2 regions of the Pseudomonas sp. NPDC087803 genome follow, and region 1 is predicted to be linked to the other one. Evidence: riboswitches for the same ligand, from Rfam matches in the RefSeq annotation. Region 1 holds a riboswitch; the other holds the start of a gene.
What was found. A riboswitch is a leader RNA that binds a small molecule or an ion and turns the genes downstream of it on or off. The one in region 1 is predicted to bind manganese.
Positions count from the first base shown of each region.

Region 2: it holds a riboswitch for manganese, as region 1 does, so the genes downstream of both, ACIOUG_RS17310 (TMEM165/GDT1 family protein) here and mntP (manganese efflux pump MntP) in region 1, are expected to answer to the same signal.

Region 1 covers NZ_JBIUVO010000001.1:558,769-568,550, reverse strand. Annotated here, with positions in the region: gene ACIOUG_RS02360 (thiamine pyrophosphate-requiring protein) at 1-320, shown strand, start outside; gene ACIOUG_RS02355 (DNA methylase) at 434-865, shown strand; gene ACIOUG_RS02350 (DUF72 domain-containing protein) at 865-1,578, shown strand; gene mntP (manganese efflux pump MntP) at 1,580-2,143, opposite strand; yybP-ykoY riboswitch at 2,149-2,321, opposite strand; gene ACIOUG_RS02340 (ATP-binding protein) at 2,558-3,928, opposite strand; gene ACIOUG_RS02335 (response regulator) at 3,925-4,587, opposite strand; gene ACIOUG_RS02330 (PepSY domain-containing protein) at 4,758-5,024, shown strand; gene ACIOUG_RS02325 (cytochrome b/b6 domain-containing protein) at 5,024-5,569, shown strand; gene ACIOUG_RS02320 (exo-alpha-sialidase) at 5,620-6,915, shown strand; gene ACIOUG_RS02315 (hypothetical protein) at 6,915-7,526, shown strand; gene ACIOUG_RS02310 (LTA synthase family protein) at 7,549-9,576, shown strand; gene ACIOUG_RS02305 (alpha/beta fold hydrolase) at 9,606-9,782, opposite strand, start outside.
Region 2 covers NZ_JBIUVO010000035.1:6,565-16,346, forward strand. Annotated here, with positions in the region: gene ACIOUG_RS17275 (DUF1302 domain-containing protein) at 1-399, opposite strand, end outside; gene ACIOUG_RS17280 (fatty acid--CoA ligase) at 736-2,418, opposite strand; gene ACIOUG_RS17285 (MFS transporter) at 2,565-3,749, opposite strand; gene ACIOUG_RS17290 (AraC family transcriptional regulator) at 3,849-4,613, shown strand; gene ACIOUG_RS17295 (LysE family translocator) at 4,730-5,359, opposite strand; gene ACIOUG_RS17300 (2-hydroxyacid dehydrogenase) at 5,633-6,598, shown strand; gene ACIOUG_RS17305 (class I SAM-dependent methyltransferase) at 6,632-7,630, shown strand; yybP-ykoY riboswitch at 7,671-7,793, shown strand; gene ACIOUG_RS17310 (TMEM165/GDT1 family protein) at 7,883-8,467, shown strand; gene ACIOUG_RS17315 (M48 family metallopeptidase) at 8,591-9,409, opposite strand.

The DNA.
Region 1 (9,782 bases):
GCGATCCGAAGTTCGAAGCGTCGCAAAGCATCCCCGATGTGCCGTATCACTTGTTCGCCATTTCCATTGGCCTGAAAGGGATTTTCGTCGACCGCGAAGAAGACGTAGCCGCCGCCTGGGAACAAGCGCTGGCCTCGGAAGTGCCGGTGCTGATCGAGTTCAAAACCGACCCCAACGTGCCGCCATTGCCGCCGCACATCAAGCTCGAACAGGCGAAGAAATTCGCCACGACCCTGCTCAAGGGCGACCCCGACGAAGCGGGCGTGATCGTGCAAGCCGCCAAGCAGGTGCTGGCCAGCGTCCTCCCCGGCAAAAAATAACTTCATGTAGGAGCTGCCGCAGGCTGCGATCTTTTGACTTTGATTTTTTAAAAACAAGATCAAAAGATCGCAGCCTGCGGCAGCTCCTACAGAGGGCAGTGAGGGATAAACCGATGAGCAAAACCATCAGCGCCCACGACCTGCACATCAGCCTCGATCCGGTAAGCGAGGAGGGGTTGTTCAAATGGCTGCTCGCCAGTTTTCTGATGGGCAAACGCATTCAGGCCGACATTGCCGCCGAGGCCTATCGAGTGATTGCCGAGCGGCATCAGCGCGACACGCCGCGCAAGCTCGCGAACTGCACGCATCGACAACTGGTCGGCATGCTAGGCGAAGCGCATTACGTGCGTTACGACGAAACCACGGCCACGCGTTTGCTGGCGCTGGCGGCGCGGCTTAATGATGAATATGCCGGCAAGGTCGGCAACATCGTCAAGGCCAGCGCCGATCGGACTGAATTCGAACTGCGCCTGATGGCGTTCGACGGAATCGGCCCGAAGACCGTAGAGATTTTCATGCGTGAAGCGGCGAAGGTGCTTTTTTGATGTTCATCGGTTGCGCAGGCTGGAGTCTGGGACGTGAGTATTGGCCGCAGTTTCCGGCCGAGGGCACGCATCTGCAGCGATATGCGGCGCGGTTCGACTGTGTGGAAATCAACAGCTCGTTCTATCGTCCGCATCGGCGTCAGACTTATGCGCGCTGGGCGGATTCGGTGCCGCCGGATTTTCGTTTTTCGGTGAAGGTGCCAAAGCAGATCACCCATCAATTGCGTCTGCAAAACTGTGATCAAGCGTTGGACGAATTTCTCGAGCAATGCGAGGGACTGGCTGATCGGCTGGGATGCTTGCTGGTGCAACTGCCGCCTTCGCTGGCCTTTGCGCCGGCAAGCGCAGAGGCGTTTTTCGTGGCGTTGCGCCAACGCTTCGACGGAGACGTGGTGGTTGAACCTCGGCATGAATCCTGGGCAGCGGCAGCGACGATGCTGCGCGCGTATCGGATTGCTCAGGTCATGGTCGATCCGTCGCGGATCAGTAGCGACCACTCAGCGCAGGGCTGGTTGGGGGTGCGTTATTGGCGATTGCACGGTTCGCCACGTATCTACCACAGCGCCTACGATGACGGTTATCTGCAAGCGCTGGCAGAGAAGATGAAAGTCGCGGCAGCAGAAGCTGCCGCGACCTGGTGCATCTTCGACAACACCGCCAGTGGCGCCGCGTTGGGCAACGCGATGACACTGGCGGCGCTGATCCGGGGCTGAATCAGGCAGACAAGTGCTCGTACAGAATGGTCGCGCCGACGATCATCAACACCACACCGCCGACGATTTCCGCACGCTTGCCGACCACTGCGCCGAGCACCCGGCCAAGCATCACGCCGATGGTCACCATGGTCATGGTTGCCACGCCGATGGCCGCTGCCGCCACCCAGATATTCACATCGACAAACGCCAGACCGACGCCGACTGCGAGGGCGTCAATGCTGGTGGCGAACGCGGTGACCGCGAGAATCAGGAACGAATGCTGACCGGGTTTTTCTTCTTCCTCGTCTTCGTGTTTCAGGCCGTTGTAGATCATGTGCAGACCGAGGATCAGCAGCAGGCTGAAGGCGATCCAGTGGTCCCATTCGGCGACCCAGCGGGTGGCGGCCTGGCCGATCAGCCAGCCGATGATCGGGGTGATGGCTTCGATCACGCCGAAGATCAGGCCGGTGCGCAGCGCTTCGGTCAGACGTGGTTTGTGCAGGCTGGAGCCTTTGCCGATGGCCGCGGCGAACGCGTCCGTGGACATGGCCAGGGCGAGGAATATGAGGGAAACAGGATTCACGGGGCACACTTCCAGTCGGGCTATGAGTCAACGACACAACCACACGCCCGACTTTAGGCATGGATGTGTCGTCGGTCTCACCAACCAAAAGGTGTTCGTACCACGGCAGGTTGCCGAGAATGTTGATACGAACGCTTCCGAGGGACTCGGAAACAGGCTACTCCCCAACGAGGCTGCGGATCTTATTTGGGCGAACATGAAAATTTTGTCAAAAGCATCGATTGGCTCAGGGATCCTTACTGCCCAGATTTGCATTGGGTTCTGGGAGATCACTGTGGCGAGGGGATTTATCCCCGATGGGGCGCGAAGCGGCCCCTCTTTGACGAGCTGGACTGCTGCGCATTCCAGCGGGGGCGGCGCAACGCTTCGCTAAATCACCTCATTACAATGTCTTTCACGCAAAGGCTGTCCGGGTCACGGTGCCTCGTTGATCCGCAACTGCGCACACAACCCGCCCTGCGGCCGGTTGTACAGCTGCAACGTGCTGCCGATCTTGCTGACGATCATCTGCACGATCGCCAGCCCCAGTCCCGCGCCGTTACCGTGGCCGTGGCTGTAGAAACGCTCGAACAGCCGCGCGTATTCCTCCTCGTTGATACCCGGGCCGGCGTCTTCGACGCTGATGTACACCGCGCCGCCCGCCTGCGGTTGCACCTGAACCCGCACCTCGCTGCCCGGCGGGGCGAAATTCAGGGCGTTGGTCACCAGGTTCTGCAGGGCGATGGCGAGGGCCACCGGGTCGGTGTCGACCGGGCAGTGGTGGTCGCTGTCGAGGATCAGTTCAACGTCTTTTTCCATGGCCAGCGGTGCCAGTTCGGCGAGCTCTTCGCGCACCAGTTCGGTCAATTCCACGCTGCGGGTTTGAGGATTGGCCAGCTGCGGTTCGATGCGCGCCATGATCAGCAACTGACTGGCGATGCGCGTCGCCCGATCCACCGCACTGACCAGATATTCCAAGGCTTCTTCGCGTTGTTGCGGGGTCGCCGCCAGTTGCGCGTTTTGCGCGTGGATGCGCAGGATCGCCAGCGGCGTGCGCAGCTCATGGGCGGCGTCGGCAATGAAGCGCCGCTCACGCGCCAGCAGATTGTCGATCTGCTGTAACAGGCGATTGAGCGCGGTCTGCATCGGCTCCAGATCATGCGGCAGGGGGCTGAGGTGCAGCGGCTTCAGGGTTTCGGTGTCACGTCCGCGAATGCTCTGCGCCATGGCGCGCAACGGTTGCAGGCCCCAGCCGATGGTCAGCCAGATCAACGCGGCCAGCAGCGGTACGCCGATCAGGCTCGGCCATAACGTGTGGCCGACGATGCGTTCGATCAGATCCTGGCGGATGTCGTCACGCTCGCCGACCCAGATCAGCAGCCCCTGTTGCGGATCCTTGAGCAGAAACGCGCACCAGTCGCGGCCATTCTCCATCAGATCGTGGGAGCCGAGGGTGGTGGGCGGCGCGGCAAGCTCCGGCGCTTCGGCCGAGCGCACCAGCAACTGCCCGTCGCTGCGCCACACTTGAAAGGTCAGACGGGTTTCGTAAGGGTGCGCAGCCTCACCGTCGCCGACCCGGCTCATGGCTTCATCGAAGGCCTGATAGAGCCGGTTCCAGTCGTTGTCGCCGGGCGTGCGCTGGGCCAGTACGCCTTGCAGCAGGCGCGCGCTTTGCGCCAGTTGGGCATCGTAGACTTCTTCGATTTCATGGTGACTGTCGCGCAGCACCAGCCAACTGATCAGCAGGTCGCCGATCAATACCAGAATCAGCACCGGCACCAGAATCCGCGCACGTATGGAAATCATGGCTTGAGCTCCACCACATAGCCGACCCCGCGCACGGTGCGGATCAACTCGCTCGAAAGTTTTTTGCGCAGGTTGTGGATCAGCACTTCGAGGGTGTTGCTCTCGACCCGGTCCTGCCAGCCATACAGCGCTCGCGACAAGCGTTCGCGGGTGACGACTTTGCCGGGGCGGGCCATCAACTGGTGCAGCAATTGATATTCCATCGGCGTCACCACCACGTCGGTGCCGTGCCAGCTGACCTGTTGCGTGACCGGGTCCAGGCACACTCCTGCATGCTCGAGCACCGGTTGCGCGCGGCCCTGACTGCGGCGCAGCAACGCGCGAATACGCGCTTTCAATTCATCGACATCGAACGGTTTGATCAGGTAGTCGTCGGCGCCGGCATCCAGCCCGGCGATGCGTTCCGCCGTGCCGTCGCGGGCGGTGAGGATCAGCACCGGCAAATCCTGTTGCTCGCCGCGCAAGCGTTGCAGCAGCGCCAGGCCGTCGAGCCGGGGCAGGCCGAGGTCGAGCAGTAGCAAGTCGAAGCTCTCACTGCGCAGGGCGTGCAGGGCGCTGACCCCATCCTGCAACCAGTCGAGGGTGTAGCCTTCGCTGCCGAGGGCAACGCGAATGCCTTGACCGAGGGCGCGATCATCTTCGACCAGCAATAGGCGCATAACGGATTCTCTTGTGCAAAGACGGCGGTTGACCGGCGGCATCATGCCGCTGTGCAGCCGACTGTGGCAGTTGACCCGACGGGAAAGATGTAACGACTCGTTGCCAACTAAGCTTCGGCTAAGGTTGCTTTTGCACAGTGAGGCCTTCCTCATCGAGCGAGAGTGTTTCCATGCGCAAACTTCTGCTGTTGTCCCTCATCGTTGCCAGCCCGCTGGCCGTCGCCGGCCCGCAATGCACCACCGCCGAACGCTCGCAATGGCAAGACCAGAAAGCCTTTCAGGAACAACTCAAGGCTCAGGGCTACGAGATCAGCAAATTCAAGGTCACCGACGGCAACTGCTACGAGATCTACGGCTTCGACAAGGACAAGCGCAAGGTCGAGATCTACCACGACCCGGTCAGCGGCAAAGCGGTGAAAACCGAGATCAAGGGCTGATGCCGAGCGCGTCCCTGCGCCTTTGGGACCCCGTGGTGCGGCTGTTTCATCTGTCCATCGCGGGCGTCTTCGTCGCCAATTACTTCTTCAATGAAGCCGATGATGACTGGCATGTGTGGCTCGGCTATTACGCCATGGGCTGGCTGCTGGTGCGGCTGGTGTGGGGATTCGTCGGGCCGCGCAGTGCACGTTGGGCGGATTTCTGGCCGACGCCGACGCGGCTGATCACCCATGCGCGCTCGCTGATTGCCGGACGGCCCGAGCATCGTCTCGGGCATTCGCCGATTGGCGCGCTGGTGATGCTGTTGATGTTACTGGCGATGTTTATCGCCGGAATTAGCGGCTGGGCCATGGAAGAAGTCGACGCCTTGTGGGGCGCCGATTGGCCGTTGCAGGTGCACGAAACCGCCGTCGACAGCTTGCTGGTGCTGGTGTGTCTGCACATCGCCGCCGCGCTGTTCGAAAGTTTTCTGGTTCGCGACAACTTGCCGTTGTCGATGCTCACCGGACGCCGGCGCCACTTGCCGGACGATTCGCCGCGCTGACAGGGATGTTTGCCGATTGCCCTCCATCCTGTTTTTGCCGTGAGTCGACTATGCGTGCGCTTCCCGATCGCTTGAAATTTGTCCTTGGCGGACTGGCCGTGAGCCTGATTTTCTGGGGCGCCTGGCGCAGTCATCCGGCCCATGTGCTGGCACCGTTTGCCGTGGCGACGCCGCCGGTCGATGCCTCGCTGCAGGCACCGGAACCGCTGTACAACAGTCGCTTCGTCTCCTCGCAATTGAATGATTTCGTGCACTCATCGTCGGTGACCGCGCTGCCGGGCGGTGACCTGATGGCGGTGTGGTTTGCCGGTTCCCGCGAAGGCGCTGCCGACGTGCAGATCCGTACCGCCCGCTATGACGCCGACACCGCGGAGTGGGGCGCCGAGCAGGTGCTGGCCACCCGCGAATCAACCCGCGACGGCACCCAGCGCTACATCCGCAAACTGGGCAACCCGGTGATTGCCCTCGCGCCGGATCAACGATTGTGGATGTTCTATGTCTCGGTATCCGTGGGCGGCTGGGCCACCAGTGCGATCAACGTGATGGTCTCGGATGATTTCGGGCGCAACTGGTCGGCGCCACGGCAGTTGATTACCTCACCGTTTTTCAACATCAGCACGCTGGTGCGCGCCGCGCCGGTGTTCCATGCCGACGGCTCGATCGGCCTGCCGGTGTATCACGAGTTCATGGGCAAATTCGCCGAGTACCTGTACCTGAGCGCCGACGGCGCGGTGATCGACAAATTCCGTATCAGCCGTGGCAAGCATTCGTTGCAGCCGACCATTGTGCCGCTGGACGGAAAACGTGCCGTGGCCATGTTGCGCTATGCCGGCGACACCCATCACCGCGTGCTGGCCAGCCGCACCGAGGACGCCGGGCAGACCTGGAGCGAGCCGTACCCGCTGGAACCGGCCAACCCCAATTCTTCGCTGGCCGCTGTCGGCACCGACGACAACGGCTTGCTGGTGGCGCTGAATGATCTGCAGGACGGGCGCTTCAAGCTCAGCCTCTATGGCACTGATGCCAGCCTGAACCACTGGCGCAACGTGATCGAACTCGATCAATCGCCCGATCCGCTCGGCCAGCCGTTCGCCCCCGAAGCCTACAAAGCGATCATCGGCGAAGGCTTTCGCGCTTCCAGCGGTGCCCGGCGCTTGCCGCTGGAACAACGCTTTCTGAGCAATCTGGACTACCGGGTGTGCAAGCCGCAGGGCTGTGATTTCGAGTACGAATACCCGTACTTCAGTCGCGGCAGCGATGGTCTCTATCACCTGGTGTATTCGTGGAATAACACCTTCATCAAACATGTCAGCTTCAATGAAGCGTGGCTGGCGGAGCGCCTGTGATGCTGATTCTCTGGCAAGCCCATTTGACGTTCATCCTGCTCGGTTTTGTCTTGCTCGGCTCGTTGCAATGCACGCAACGCTGGCGCCCATGGTTGTTGCCGCTGTTGGCGGCGGTCAGCTTTGCTCCGGTCAGCGATCTGCCGCTGGCGGCTTACCTGCGCAGTGTTACCGATGATCTGGCGATCACCACGCTGGTGTTGCTCGGCTGGGCCAGTCTGGTCCGGCTCGGCGTGGTCAAGAAGCAGACGCTGTCGGCGCGGGTTCAAGTGCTGGTGCTGTTCATCGCACTGACCGCGCTGTTGTACCCGGCGACGATGGGCCTGACCTATTTCGATCCGTACCGCTGGGGCTTCAACCCGCAGCCGATGATCGTCTGTATCGGCCTGCTGGCATTGGCGCTGTTGTGGCTGCGCAACACACTGGCAGTGTCGATGCTGGCGCTGGGTACGCTGGCGTTCGCCTTGCGTCTCAAGGCTTCGGAAAACTACTGGGATTACCTGATCGACCCACTGCTGCTGGGTTACTGCCTGGTCGCCGGCGCGGCGCTGTGCCTGCGCGAGGTCTGGCGTCTGTGGCGAGTCGCACCGGCGGGCGCGACATCTTCTATTTGAACCAATGACACTGAGGTCAATGATGGGCTGGTTGCAATCGCGACGCCTGCGCTACGGCGTGGGTGCGGCAGGTTTGGCGTTCTTGTTGTTTGCCGTGCTCCGGCTGGTGTTCGTGCTGGGGTTTTCCGGGATCGCGCCCAGCGAGTTCTTCGACAACCCGGCACTGCGCGAAACCCTAGGTATCGGTTTGCGCTTCGACTTGCGCCTCGCCGTGTTGCTGATCCTGCCGCTGGCGCTGCTGGCCTGGCTGCCGCGCTGGAACCTCATGCGGTTGCCGTGGTTGCGCTGGTTCGCACGGGTTTACTGGCTGCTGGCGCTCGGTGCGATTGGTCTGCTGTACATCATCGATTTCGGTCATTACGCCTATCTCGGCGTGCGAATCAACGCCACGGTGCTGCGTTATCTGCAAGACGCGCAGATCTCGCAGCAGATGGTCCGGGAAACCTATCCGGTGCTGTGGATCGCCCTCGGCTGGTTGGCGACACTGAGCGTGTGTTTCTACGGTTTTTTGCAGCTTGAACGCGCGACGCTGGCCCGTGCACCCAAGGTTATCCGGCGTCCGTCGCTGGTACTCGGAACCGGGCTGGGGGTGGTCGTGGTGCTACTGGCGCTGCTCGGTCGGTTCGACAATCTCAACCTGGAAAACCCGGTGCCGTTGCGCTGGAGCGATGCGTTCTTCTCCGGTAACGCGCAGCTCGCCGCAGTCGGTCTGAACCCGGTGCTGTTCCTCTACGACACGCTGAAAACCGGGCAGGCGCAATTCGATGAGGCGCAGGTGCGCGAGCACTATCCGTTGATTGCCCGCTATCTGGGCGTGGATCGACCGGACCCGCAAAGTCTGACGTTCGAACGTCAGCAAGGCGTGCAGCCGTATCGGCTGCAGGGCACGCCGAACGTGATGTTCGTCATGCTCGAATCGCTCGGCACCAGCGCTGTCGGCGCCTACGGCAATCCGTTGAACCCGACGCCAAACCTCGATCAACTGGCGACGCGTAGCTGGTTCTTCAAGCACTTCTACGTGCCGGTCACTGGCACCGCGAAAACCGTGTGGGCGAGCATCACCGGCGTTCCCGACGTGACCCGCCGCGAAACCGCAACGCGCCATCCGCTGATCACCCGCCAGCACACGCTGATCAATGCGTTCACCGATTATCAAAAGCTCTACATGATCGGCGGCAACGCTGGCTGGGCCAATATCAATGCGCTGATCCAGCAGAGCATCGACGGCGTGCGTCTGTATCAGGAAAGTGACTGGCGTTCGCCGCTGGTGGACGTGTGGGGTATCTCCGATCTGGATCTGTTCAAGGAGAGCGACCGCATCCTGCGCGACCTGCCCAAGGACCGACCGTTCTTCGCCTACGTGCAAACCTCGGGTAACCATCGGCCGTTCACCATCCCCAAGGACAACGATGGCTTCGAGGTCAGCAACCTGTCACTGGAGCAGGTGCAGGCTGCCGGTTCGCGCAGCGTCGAGCAGTACAACGCGGTGCGCCTGCTGGATTTCAATATCGGTAAATTGATGGAACTGGCCAAGGCCGGCGGCTATTACGACAACACGATTTTTGTGTTCTTCGGCGACCACAACACGCGCATCAGCCAGATCCCGCACATGCCGCCGGCGTTCGAGCAACTGGGCCTGGAAAGCAATCATGTGCCGATGCTGATTCATGCTCCGGGGCTGCTGGCGCCCAAGGTTATCGAGGAAGCGGTGGGGCTGACGGATCTGCTGCCGACGGTGGCGGGGATGGCCGGCGTGCCGTTCAGCAACGGCGCGATGGGCCGCGATGTCCAGCAACCGGCGCCGGAAGGTGAGCGTGTGGTGCCGCTGGTGCTGCGCGAGGGCACGTTCCCGCTGATTGGCGGGGTGACCAAGGATTTCCTCCTGCAAATGCAACATGACGGCAGCTCGCCGACCCTGCATGACCTGGCGTCGAGCACGCCGCTGGATAACGTCGCCGGGCAAAACCCCGAGGAATTCCAGCGCCTGGTGGAGCTGACTCGGGGGCTGCACGAAAGCGCACGTTTGATGTTGTATCGCAACGTGCGCTGACCGGGTATGCGCCCGGTCAGCGCGGCGCATCAGTGGTTCAGGAAGGCCAACAGGTCTTCATTCAGCGCCTGCGCGTGCGTCACGGCAAAACCGTGCGGTGCGCCGGCATAGACTTTCAGTTCGGCGCCCTTGATCAGTGCCGCCGCTTGTTTGCCGGTGGTTTCGAACGGCACGATCTGATCGCCATCGCCGTGGATCACCAGGGT
Region 2 (9,782 bases), on a different contig from region 1:
ACGGTTGTGGTTGCTGACGTCCTTGTATTCCAGGTCCTGATTCTGCAGCGCGAAGTCGTACCAGTATTTGCCCCGGACGAAGACCCCGGTGTCGCCGTATTTCAATTCGAGATCATGGATGCCCTTGAAGATCTTCGAGAAGGCTTGCCCGCTCTTGAAGTTCAGGTGACCGTTGTCGGAGGTCTGGGACAGGCCCTTGCCACCGTTGTTGACACCAATAAGGTCCTTGTTCGGCTGCTGGGTCGAAACACTCATGCCCAGGGAGAGCGAGGAATCGAACTGACCTTCGATTTCACCGACGTTGAAACTGACGCCGAATGCGGGCCCGGCGAGCGTAGAGGCAAGACTGACGGCCAGAGGCAGTTTAGCCCGGCGCCAGAACTGGTTTACTGAGGTCATCGACGCTACTCCATGTGCATTATTGTTATGGCAGTGAGTACTTTTAAAAACGCCTGGAAGACCGGGAGCCAGTAGCCGCCCGACGTCACTCCAAATTTGCATCGCCCCGTTTGTGCGTGTGCCCCGTTCTTAAAAATCCTTGAGCGGACTATAGCCAGCAGGTGGTACTGCTTGATCCCTCTAAAGTGTGATTTGCAGCTGCCGGCCACTCTGGAACAGTCCTTTCGCCAGTCCGACACATGTCGGCACGGCAAGGATGGCTGAATTTTTCGATTTCACAAGCCAAGCGCTTGCTTGGTGGGTCTGGCGCGCCGTTTTCGGCGCGCCAGCAGACGCTCAGAGCGTCGAGAGGAAGGTGCTGTTGTTGGCCTGCCATTCGGTGATGTCGAGGCGGATGCGCTTCTTGTCGAGCTTGCCGACACTGGTCTTGGGAATTTCCGTAACAAGGGCGATCTGACTCGGAATCGCCCACTTGCTCAGGTGCCCCAACTCCACGAACGGCTTGAGGTGTTCCTTGAGTTCGCGCGCGCCGATCGCGTGCCCTTCGCGGATCACCAGCAGCGCAAACGGCCGCTCGCCCCACTGCGGATCGGCGATGCCTACCACTGCTACTTCGCGTACCGCGACATGACGGCTGATCAGGTCTTCGAGGTCCAGTGAGGAGATCCACTCGCCGCCGGTCTTGATCACGTCCTTGATGCGGTCGCGGATGTCGATCACGCCCATGCTGTCGAGTGTTGCCACATCGCCGGTGTGCAGCCAGCCGCCGGCCCAGAGCTCGGCGCCCTTCTGCGGCTCGTTGAAATAGCCTTCGGTGAGCCACGGCGCGCGCAGTACCAGTTCGCCCTGGGTTTCGCCGTCGGCGGGGAGGAAGTTACCGTCACCATCGACAATCGCCGCTTCCACCAGCGGCCCCGGCACGCCGGCCTTGATCCGGTAAGTGGTGCGCTCGTCTTCGGTGCCAGCCATCAACTCGTCATTGAGGTGGGCGCAGGACACCAGTGGCCCGGTCTCCGACATGCCGTACGCCGCCGTCAGCTGAATGCCCCGGGCCTTGGCGGTTTCATACAACGTGCGATTGAGCGCACTGCCGCCGATGACGATCTTCCAGCCACCGAAATCGGTGCCTTGTGCGCCTTTGGCGTTGAGCAGCATCTGCAGGATGGTCGGCACGCAGTGGGAGAACGTGACCTTCTCCTTGCGCCACAACTCCACCAGGAATTCCGGGTCGTAACGCCCCGGGTAAACCTGTTTGAGCCCGAGCATGGTCGCTACATAAGGCAGGCCCCAGGCATGCACATGAAACATCGGGGTGATCGGCATGTACACGTCGTTGGTGCCGAGCAGGCGCACGCTGTCGATCGCGCCCATGATCGTCGACACGCCCATGGTGTGCAGCACCAGTTGCCGATGGGTGAAGTACACGCCTTTCGGGTTGCCGGTGGTGCCAGTGGTGTAGAAGGTGGTGGCGACCGAGTTCTCGTCGAAGTCCTGGAAATCGTACTGCGGGCTCGCGGCGGCCAGCAGTTGCTCGTACTCGCCGACCAGGTTCGGCAGCTCGGCGGTTTTCTCCGGCAGATCGGTCAGCAGCAGGGTTTTCTCCACCGTGGTCAGGTGCGGCGCGATGGCCTGATACAACCCGACGAACTCGCTGTTGACCAGCACAAAGCGGTCCTCGGCGTGGTTCATGGTGTAGAGGATCTGCTCCGGCGACAGACGCACGTTGATGGTGTGGATCACCGCGCCGATCATCGGGATGGCAAACATGCATTCGAGGTAGCGATGGCTGTCCCAGTCCATCACCGCCACGGTGTCACCCGCCTTCACACCCGCCGCCGTGAGCACGTTGGCCAGCCGCGCAACCCGTTCGATCAGGGTCGGATAGCTGTAGCGCAACTGGTCTCGGTAGATGATCTCGCGGGTTTTCTCGTAACGGGCGCCGGACATCAGCAGCCGTTTGATCAGCAATGGATACTGGTAGGCCCCATCGGCCGGGGGAATGACGCGAGTCTGCAACATATGAATCCCTTTTCTGGCTGCACGGTGTTGGCGTAGAGAGCATTACTCTAGAGCCGTTATACCCCAGTCAAATCAGCCGAAGGAATGATTTGCACAGCCGTACAAATGCTAGCTTTGAGCCAGCATTTGCCGGTATTCAGCCCTACTCAGGCGGCTTGTCCTACAGCCGCTTCGGAAGGTGTGCGTGGGAAAGCTACGGCAGCGAGGAAGGTCAACGCGCCAAAACCCGCCAGAATCAGGTAAAGCCCGACGAAACCATGGCGCGGCTCGACGTAGGAAATCAGCGGAATCGCCGTTGCACTGGCGCCGAACGACAGGCAGTAACGCAGGGCAAACACCCGGGATTGCCACTGCGGTGCAACGAAATTGGCGACCATCGAGTCGTTCACCGTCACCTGGCCGAACACCACGAACATGAACGCCGCTCCAAGCACGATCACCGCCCAGCCATCGACATGGGCCATGCCGTATAACAGCGGTGCCTGAAACAGCGTGAGCACCAGAAACGGCCATTTCAGACTGACCCGATGCAGAACCTGCCCGATGCTCAACTGCGCCACCGCGCCGAAGGCATACGCCAGGCTGACCACCACGCCAAGGGTTTGCGGCGAGGCGAACAGGTCATGCAAGCGCTCCTGAAACAGCTTCGGATAGGTCATGGTGGTGGCGTTGAACACTACACCGCCGGTGGCCGTCGCCAGCGCCAGCACACCGAACACCATGAGCATCGAGATCTTCTGACCGCCAGCGCCTTTCAGCACGGTGTGCGGACGCTGCGGGATCGGCTCTTCACGCACCTGCAGCGCAAAACCGATACCCAGCACAATCGCTACCACACCCGGTAACACAAAGGCCGAGCGCCAGCCGAATTGCGCCACCAGCAACCCGGTGATCAGCGCCGAAAACGCCACGCCGAGGTTGCCCCACATGCCGTTGATGCCGATTTCCCGGCCACGGTTCTGCGCGTAGGCCACCAGCATCGCGGTACCCACCGGGTGGTAGATCGCCGCAAAAATGCCGATCAGGGTCAGCCCGATCACCAGCATCGTCGGGCTGCTGCTCAACCCGGTGAAGATTGCCGAGGCGCCGATGCCGAAGAAAAACACCAGCATCATCTGCCGCCGACTCCAGTGATCACCCAGCCAGCCGGCCGGCAGCGAACAGGCACCGAAGGCAATGAAGCCGCCCAGTGACAGACCGATCAGCGCGGCGTAGTCGAGACCAAAGGCCTGGGTCATGCCGAGCACGGCGGCGGGAAAAATCAACATGAACATGTGATCGATCACATGGGCAGCGTTGACGTAGCGTATGACGTTTCGGGATTGATTCATGGCAGCACGCTTGTGTGTGTTGTGGGCGGATTGTTATGAGCGGCCTATGCTAAGTTGGCGAAAAAGCGCATATCTGCCATTCAGGTCATCAAACCCGACATGTTGATCAGCCATTTCGAACACGGCCCGGTGAGTGCCTATCCCCGGGATTATCTGGACGGCGCTCACCAGCCGCTGCACCTGCACCGCGAGGCACAGTTGCTGTATGCCGTCAGAGGGATCATGCGTGTGGTCACCGATCTTGGCGCCTGGGTGATTCCGCCGAGCCGCGCGGTGTGGATTCCGCCGCAGGTCGCACACGAGATTTTCATGTCCGGCGATGTGCAGATGCGCTCGCTGTTCATCGCTCCCGAACTGTCACCGGCCAGCCTGCAACAGTGCTGCGTGCTGGCGGTGACGCCGCTGTTGCGCGAGTTGATCCTGCGCGCCGTGCAGGGTCCACCGCATGCGGACAATCCGTTGATCCAGCAGTTGATGCTGGAAGAATTGGCCGGCCTGGAAAACCTGCCGCTGCACATTCCGATGCCCACTGACCGGCGCCTGCAAAACATCTGCCTGGCCTTGCTGCACACCCCCGATCACCCCAACACCCTGGACGACTGGGCGCAGCAGGTCGGCGCCAGCTCGCGCACCCTGGCGCGGCTGTTCCAGCGACAACTGAAGATGAGTTTCAAGGCCTGGCGCCAGCAACTGCGCCTGATGGAAGCCCTGCCGCGCCTGCTCGCCGGGGACAGCGTGCAAAGCGTGGCACGGGACTTGGGCTACGGCAGCGCGCGGGCGTTCAGCGCGATGTTTCGCCGTTTGCTCGGGGACAATCCCCGTGAATACCTAAATAATCTGAGCAAAATCAGCGAGCTTGTGTAGGACCCGTGGGAGCGAGCCTGCTCGCGAAAGCGGTCTTTCAGCCACCAATAATGTCGATTGACCCAACGCCTTCGCGAGCAGGCTCGCTCCCACAGGTTTAAGTCGCGGTTCTGAGATCAATGCATCTCGGTGAACGCGAGTTTCACGCCGATCGCGATCAGCACCGCGCCCATGGTGCGGTCGAACCAGTGGCCCATGCGGGCGAAACCGGCGCGCACGCGCTGCTGGCTGAACAGCATCGCCACCAGGCAGAACCAGACGGCCGTCGCTACGGCCAGATAGACGCCGTAACCGGCCTGCACCGCCAGCGGCGTGTGCGGGTTGATCACCACGGTGAACAGCGACAGGAAGAACAGCGTGGCTTTCGGGTTCAGGCCGTTGGTGACGAAGCCCGAAGTGAAGGCGCCGCGAGCGGTACGCACGCCGGCTTCCTTGTGCAAGTCATCAGTGACAGTTTTCGCCGGCTGCGCGCGCAAGGCCTTGAAGCCGATGTACAGCAGGTACGCCGCGGCGGCCCATTTCAAGGCGTTGAACAGCACGATCGACTGCGACACGATCAGGCCGATGCCGAGCAACGAATAACCCACATGCAGGAAAATCGCCGTGCCCACCCCCAGCGCGGTCCAGGTGCCGGCGCGCCGACCATGGGTCACGCTCTCGCGCACCACCACGGCAAAGTCCGGGCCGGGGCTGGCCACGGCCAACAGATGGATCAGTGCAACGGTCAAGAACTCGGTCCAGTACATGGGGGCTCCTCTTTAATGAGTAAAAACAATTCATCAACTGGCTCAAACCCTGTGGCGAGGGAGCTTGCTCCCGCTCGGCTGCGCAGCAGTCGTAAAACCTGAAACACCGGTGTGCCTGACACAGTACGGTGAATGGGTTTGGGTCTGCTTCGCAGCCCAGCGGGAGCAAGCTCCCTCGCCACAGGGTATTGCGGGCGCTGTACGTAACGATTTGTTTCATCTGGTAGGCTCGGCAGATTACGCCTTCCGTTCCAAGCACAAAAGGTACAGTTGATGACGAACCCGCGCCGCGCCGTATTCCTCGATCACCCGTCACTGGATCTTGGCGATCTTGACCTCAGCCCGTTGCGCGCCTGCTTCAGCGACCTGCAACTGTTCGCCCAGACTGCGCCCGAACAGGTCAGCGAGCGCCTGCACGGGGCCAGCGTGGCGATCACCAACAAGATCCGCATCGACGCTGCCGCGATGGCCGCCAACCCCGATCTGCAACTGATCCTGATTACCGCCACCGGCACCAACAACGTCGATCTGGACGCGGCCCGCGCCCATGGCATCACCGTGTGCAACTGTCAGGGTTACGGCACGCCGTCGGTGGCGCAGCACACGATCATGTTGCTGCTCAACCTCGCCACCCGCCTGGCCGATTATCAAAAAGCGGTCGGCGAGGGTCGCTGGCAGCAGGCCAGACAGTTCTGCCTGCTCGACTACCCGATTGTCGAACTGCAAGGTAAAACCCTCGGCCTGCTCGGTCACGGTGAACTCGGCGGCGCAGTCGCACGGCTGGCCGAAGCGTTTGGCATGCGTGTGTTGCTCGGGCAGATTCCCGGCCGCCCGGCGCGCCCGGACCGACTGCCGCTGAACGAATTGCTGCCGCAGATCGACGCCCTGACCCTGCACTGCCCGCTCAACGAACACACCCGGCACTTCATCGGCGCCCGCGAGCTGGCGTCGATGAAACCCGGCGCGTTTGTGGTCAACACCGCTCGCGGTGGTTTGATCGACGAGCAAGCCTTGGCCGATGCCCTGCGCAACGGTCACCTCGGCGGCGCGGCCACCGATGTGCTCAGTGTCGAACCACCGGTCAACGGCAATCCGTTGCTCGCCGCCGATATTCCACGGCTGATCGTCACCCCGCACAACGCCTGGGGCAGTCGCGAAGCGCGGCAGCGTATCGTTGGCCAATTGACCGAAAACGCCCAGGCGTTCTTCAGCGGTACAGCGCTGCGGGTCGTCAGTTGATAAACTGCGGCACTTTTTTTCCAAGGAGCAGTTATGGATCCGCGCAGTGAAGTACTGCTTCGTCAGGCCGAGTTATTCCAGGGTTCGCTGTTGTTGGCCGGTTTGCCTGCCGACGATCTGCTGGGGCGCTTGCCGAATGCGTTCGGCTGGTGCTGGCATGCCGGCGATCAAGCCGCCCTTGATGCGCGCTTCGAAGGTCGCAGCCATTTCGGCGTGAACGTGCCGGAGCGCGAGTTCGACAGCGCCGTGGTGTTTTTGCCCAAGTCCAAGGACCTGACCGATTACATCCTCAACGCGGTGGCCGCACGTCTGCCCGGGCGCGAGGTGTTTCTGGTCGGGGAAAAACGCAGCGGTATCGAAGGTGCGTCCAAGCAGCTCAACCCGTTCGGCAAGCCGCGCAAGCTCGACAGCGCCCGTCACTGCCAACTGTGGCAAGTCACCGTGGCCAATGCACCTGAAGCCAAATCGCTGGAAAGCCTGGCGCAGACTTATGAGCTGCCGCTGGCCGAAGGCCCGTTGAAAGTCATCAGTCTGCCGGGCGTGTTCAGCCATGGTCGCCTGGACCGCGGCAGCGCCCTGCTGCTGGAGCATCTGGACAAATTGCCGAGCGGTCATCTGCTGGATTTCGGTTGCGGCGCCGGGGTGTTGGGCGCCGCGGTCAAGCGGCGTTATCCGCACAATCAGGTGACGTTGCTCGACGTCGATGCCTTCGCCGCCGCCAGCAGTCGCCTGACCTTGGCGGCCAACGGTCTGGAAGCCGAAGTGCTGACCGGCGACGGTATCGACGCTGCACCGATGGGTTTGAACGCGATCCTGAGCAATCCGCCGTTCCATGTCGGGGTGCACACCGATTATTTCGCCACCGAGAACTTGCTGCGAAAAGCGGCCAAACATCTGAAAAACGGCGGCGAACTACGGCTGGTCGCGAACAGCTTCCTGAAGTATCAGCCACTGATCGAAGAGCATCTGGGTGTGTGTGCGATCAAGGCTGAAGGCAATGGTTTCCGGATTTACCGAGCCAAGCGCGGCTGAAAATTTGTTCTTGCTCTATCGGTTTTGCGAAGGCAGAATCCGCTCCGTCCTAGGGGAGTAGTCTCCCACGAGCGCCAAGCTCGTCCGGCATACGTCAACATACTTGATCCTCAGATCATGGCGTATGCGACCCAAGCGTCCGCACCAGACGGATCGCAGGGTTTGACAAGACCTATGACACGCACACCTTACCCGGGGCGGGAAGGCTGTACGTGTCATAGCCGTGTCGACCCGCCCCTTAGGAAAATCCTGATGCTGGACTCGTTACTCGTTCCCACCGCAATCGTTGCCTTGGCCGAAATCGGCGACAAGACGCAACTGCTCGCGCTGATTCTCGCCGCCCGCTTTCGCAAACCCTGGCCAATCATTGCCGGTATCGTCGCCGCGACCCTGGCCAACCACGCGGCAGCCGGTGCGGTAGGCGCCTGGTTCGGCAGCTTCTTCTCCGATTCTGTTCTGCACTGGATTCTCGCCGCGAGCTTCACCGCCACTGCGCTGTGGACGCTGGTCCCGGACAAGATGGACGACGATGAAGCCAGCACCGCACGCAAGTTCGGCCCCTTCCTGACCACGCTGATCGCGTTCTTCCTGGCGGAAATCGGTGACAAGACGCAGATCGCCACCGTGATGCTGGCGGCGCAATATCCGGAGCTGTGGCTGGTGATCATCGGCACCACGGCGGGCATGCTGATTGCCAACGTGCCGGTGGTATTGGCGGGTAACTTTGCTGCGGAGAAATTGCCGCTGACCTTGATCCGTCGCCTGGCCGCTTCGGCGTTCTTCATTCTGGCGATCGTTGCGGTGTACAAGGCGATGCAGAGCAGTGGCTGGATTTAATCCCGTAAGTCGGTAGACCGAGTTATCGTTCTTCGCGAGCAGGCTCGCTCCCACAGTGGAATGCATTCCAAAGGTGGGAGCGAGCCTGCTCGCGAAGGGGCCATCAGCCTCGCGGCAAAACCATCAGGATTTCGGGGCTTTCTCGTACAGCGGCATGACTTTCGGAATCGCTGCCTGCAGCGAGGCGATCCGGCTCGATGAGGCCGGGTGGGTGCTCATGAATTCCGGCGGTGCGCCTTCCGAGGCCTTGCTCATCTTGTCCCACAGGGTGATCGCCGCGTTCGGGTTGTAGCCGGCGCGGGCGGCCAGTTCGAGTCCGATCAGGTCGGCTTCGTTTTCGTTGGCGCGGCTGTTGGGCAAGGTCATGCCGTAGTTGGCCACGGTGTCGGCCAACGCCAGGCTGTCCTGACCCAGACCGAACAACGCGCCGGCGCCCTGCTTGGCCATTTCGACGCCATAGGCTTTGGACATCGCTTCACGACCGTGCTCGCGCAGGGCGTGGGCGATTTCATGGCCCATGACCGCGGCGATTTCATCGTCGGTCAGCTTCAGGCTGTCGATCAGCCCGGTGTAGAAAATGATCTTGCCGCCAGGGCCGCAGTTGGCGTTGAGTTCATCGCTCTTGATCAGATTGACTTCCCATTGCCACTGCGCGGCGTCCGGACGGAAGTTCGGCGCCTGGGCGATCAGCCGATTGGCAATCGCCTGAACCCGCTTGGCCTCCGGACTGGTCTTGTCCAGCACGCCTTTGCTCGACGCCTCGCCGACGGTCTTCTGATAGGACTGCGCATACATCTGGTCGACCTCTTGCGAGGACAGCATGCTGAACATGTACTGCTTGCGCTCCACACCTACGGCTCCGCCGCTGGTGGTGTTGACCGACTGACAACCGGCCAGCAACAGCGCTGCGCTCAGTGCACTTACAACCAATGTCTTGTTCATTCAAAAGCTCCCTGAAAACCTGCCGCGTATCGTAGGGGGTGAATTGTATCGGCGCCAGATACAACAGACGTGTTGCAGCGTCTTTCGGAAGTTTCCCACCACTGCTGTCGTAAAAAATTCACAGCACCGGCAGACCCGCTGCCACTGCGTCGCACACTGATCCATTTGCGACATCGCCCGCCCAATGTGCCGCCCGCCACTCATGGCGCAATGCCTGCTGCCGATACAACAGCGCAGACGTCCTCTTGCGTGCGGAGCTCCCATGAAGTTCAAGTCGATCCAGTTTTCCGTCGCCGCCCTGGCCGGCGCCATCGTCCTCAGCGTGGTCGCCGCGCTGGTGCTGTACGCGCTGTTTTCCGGTGCCCGCACCCAA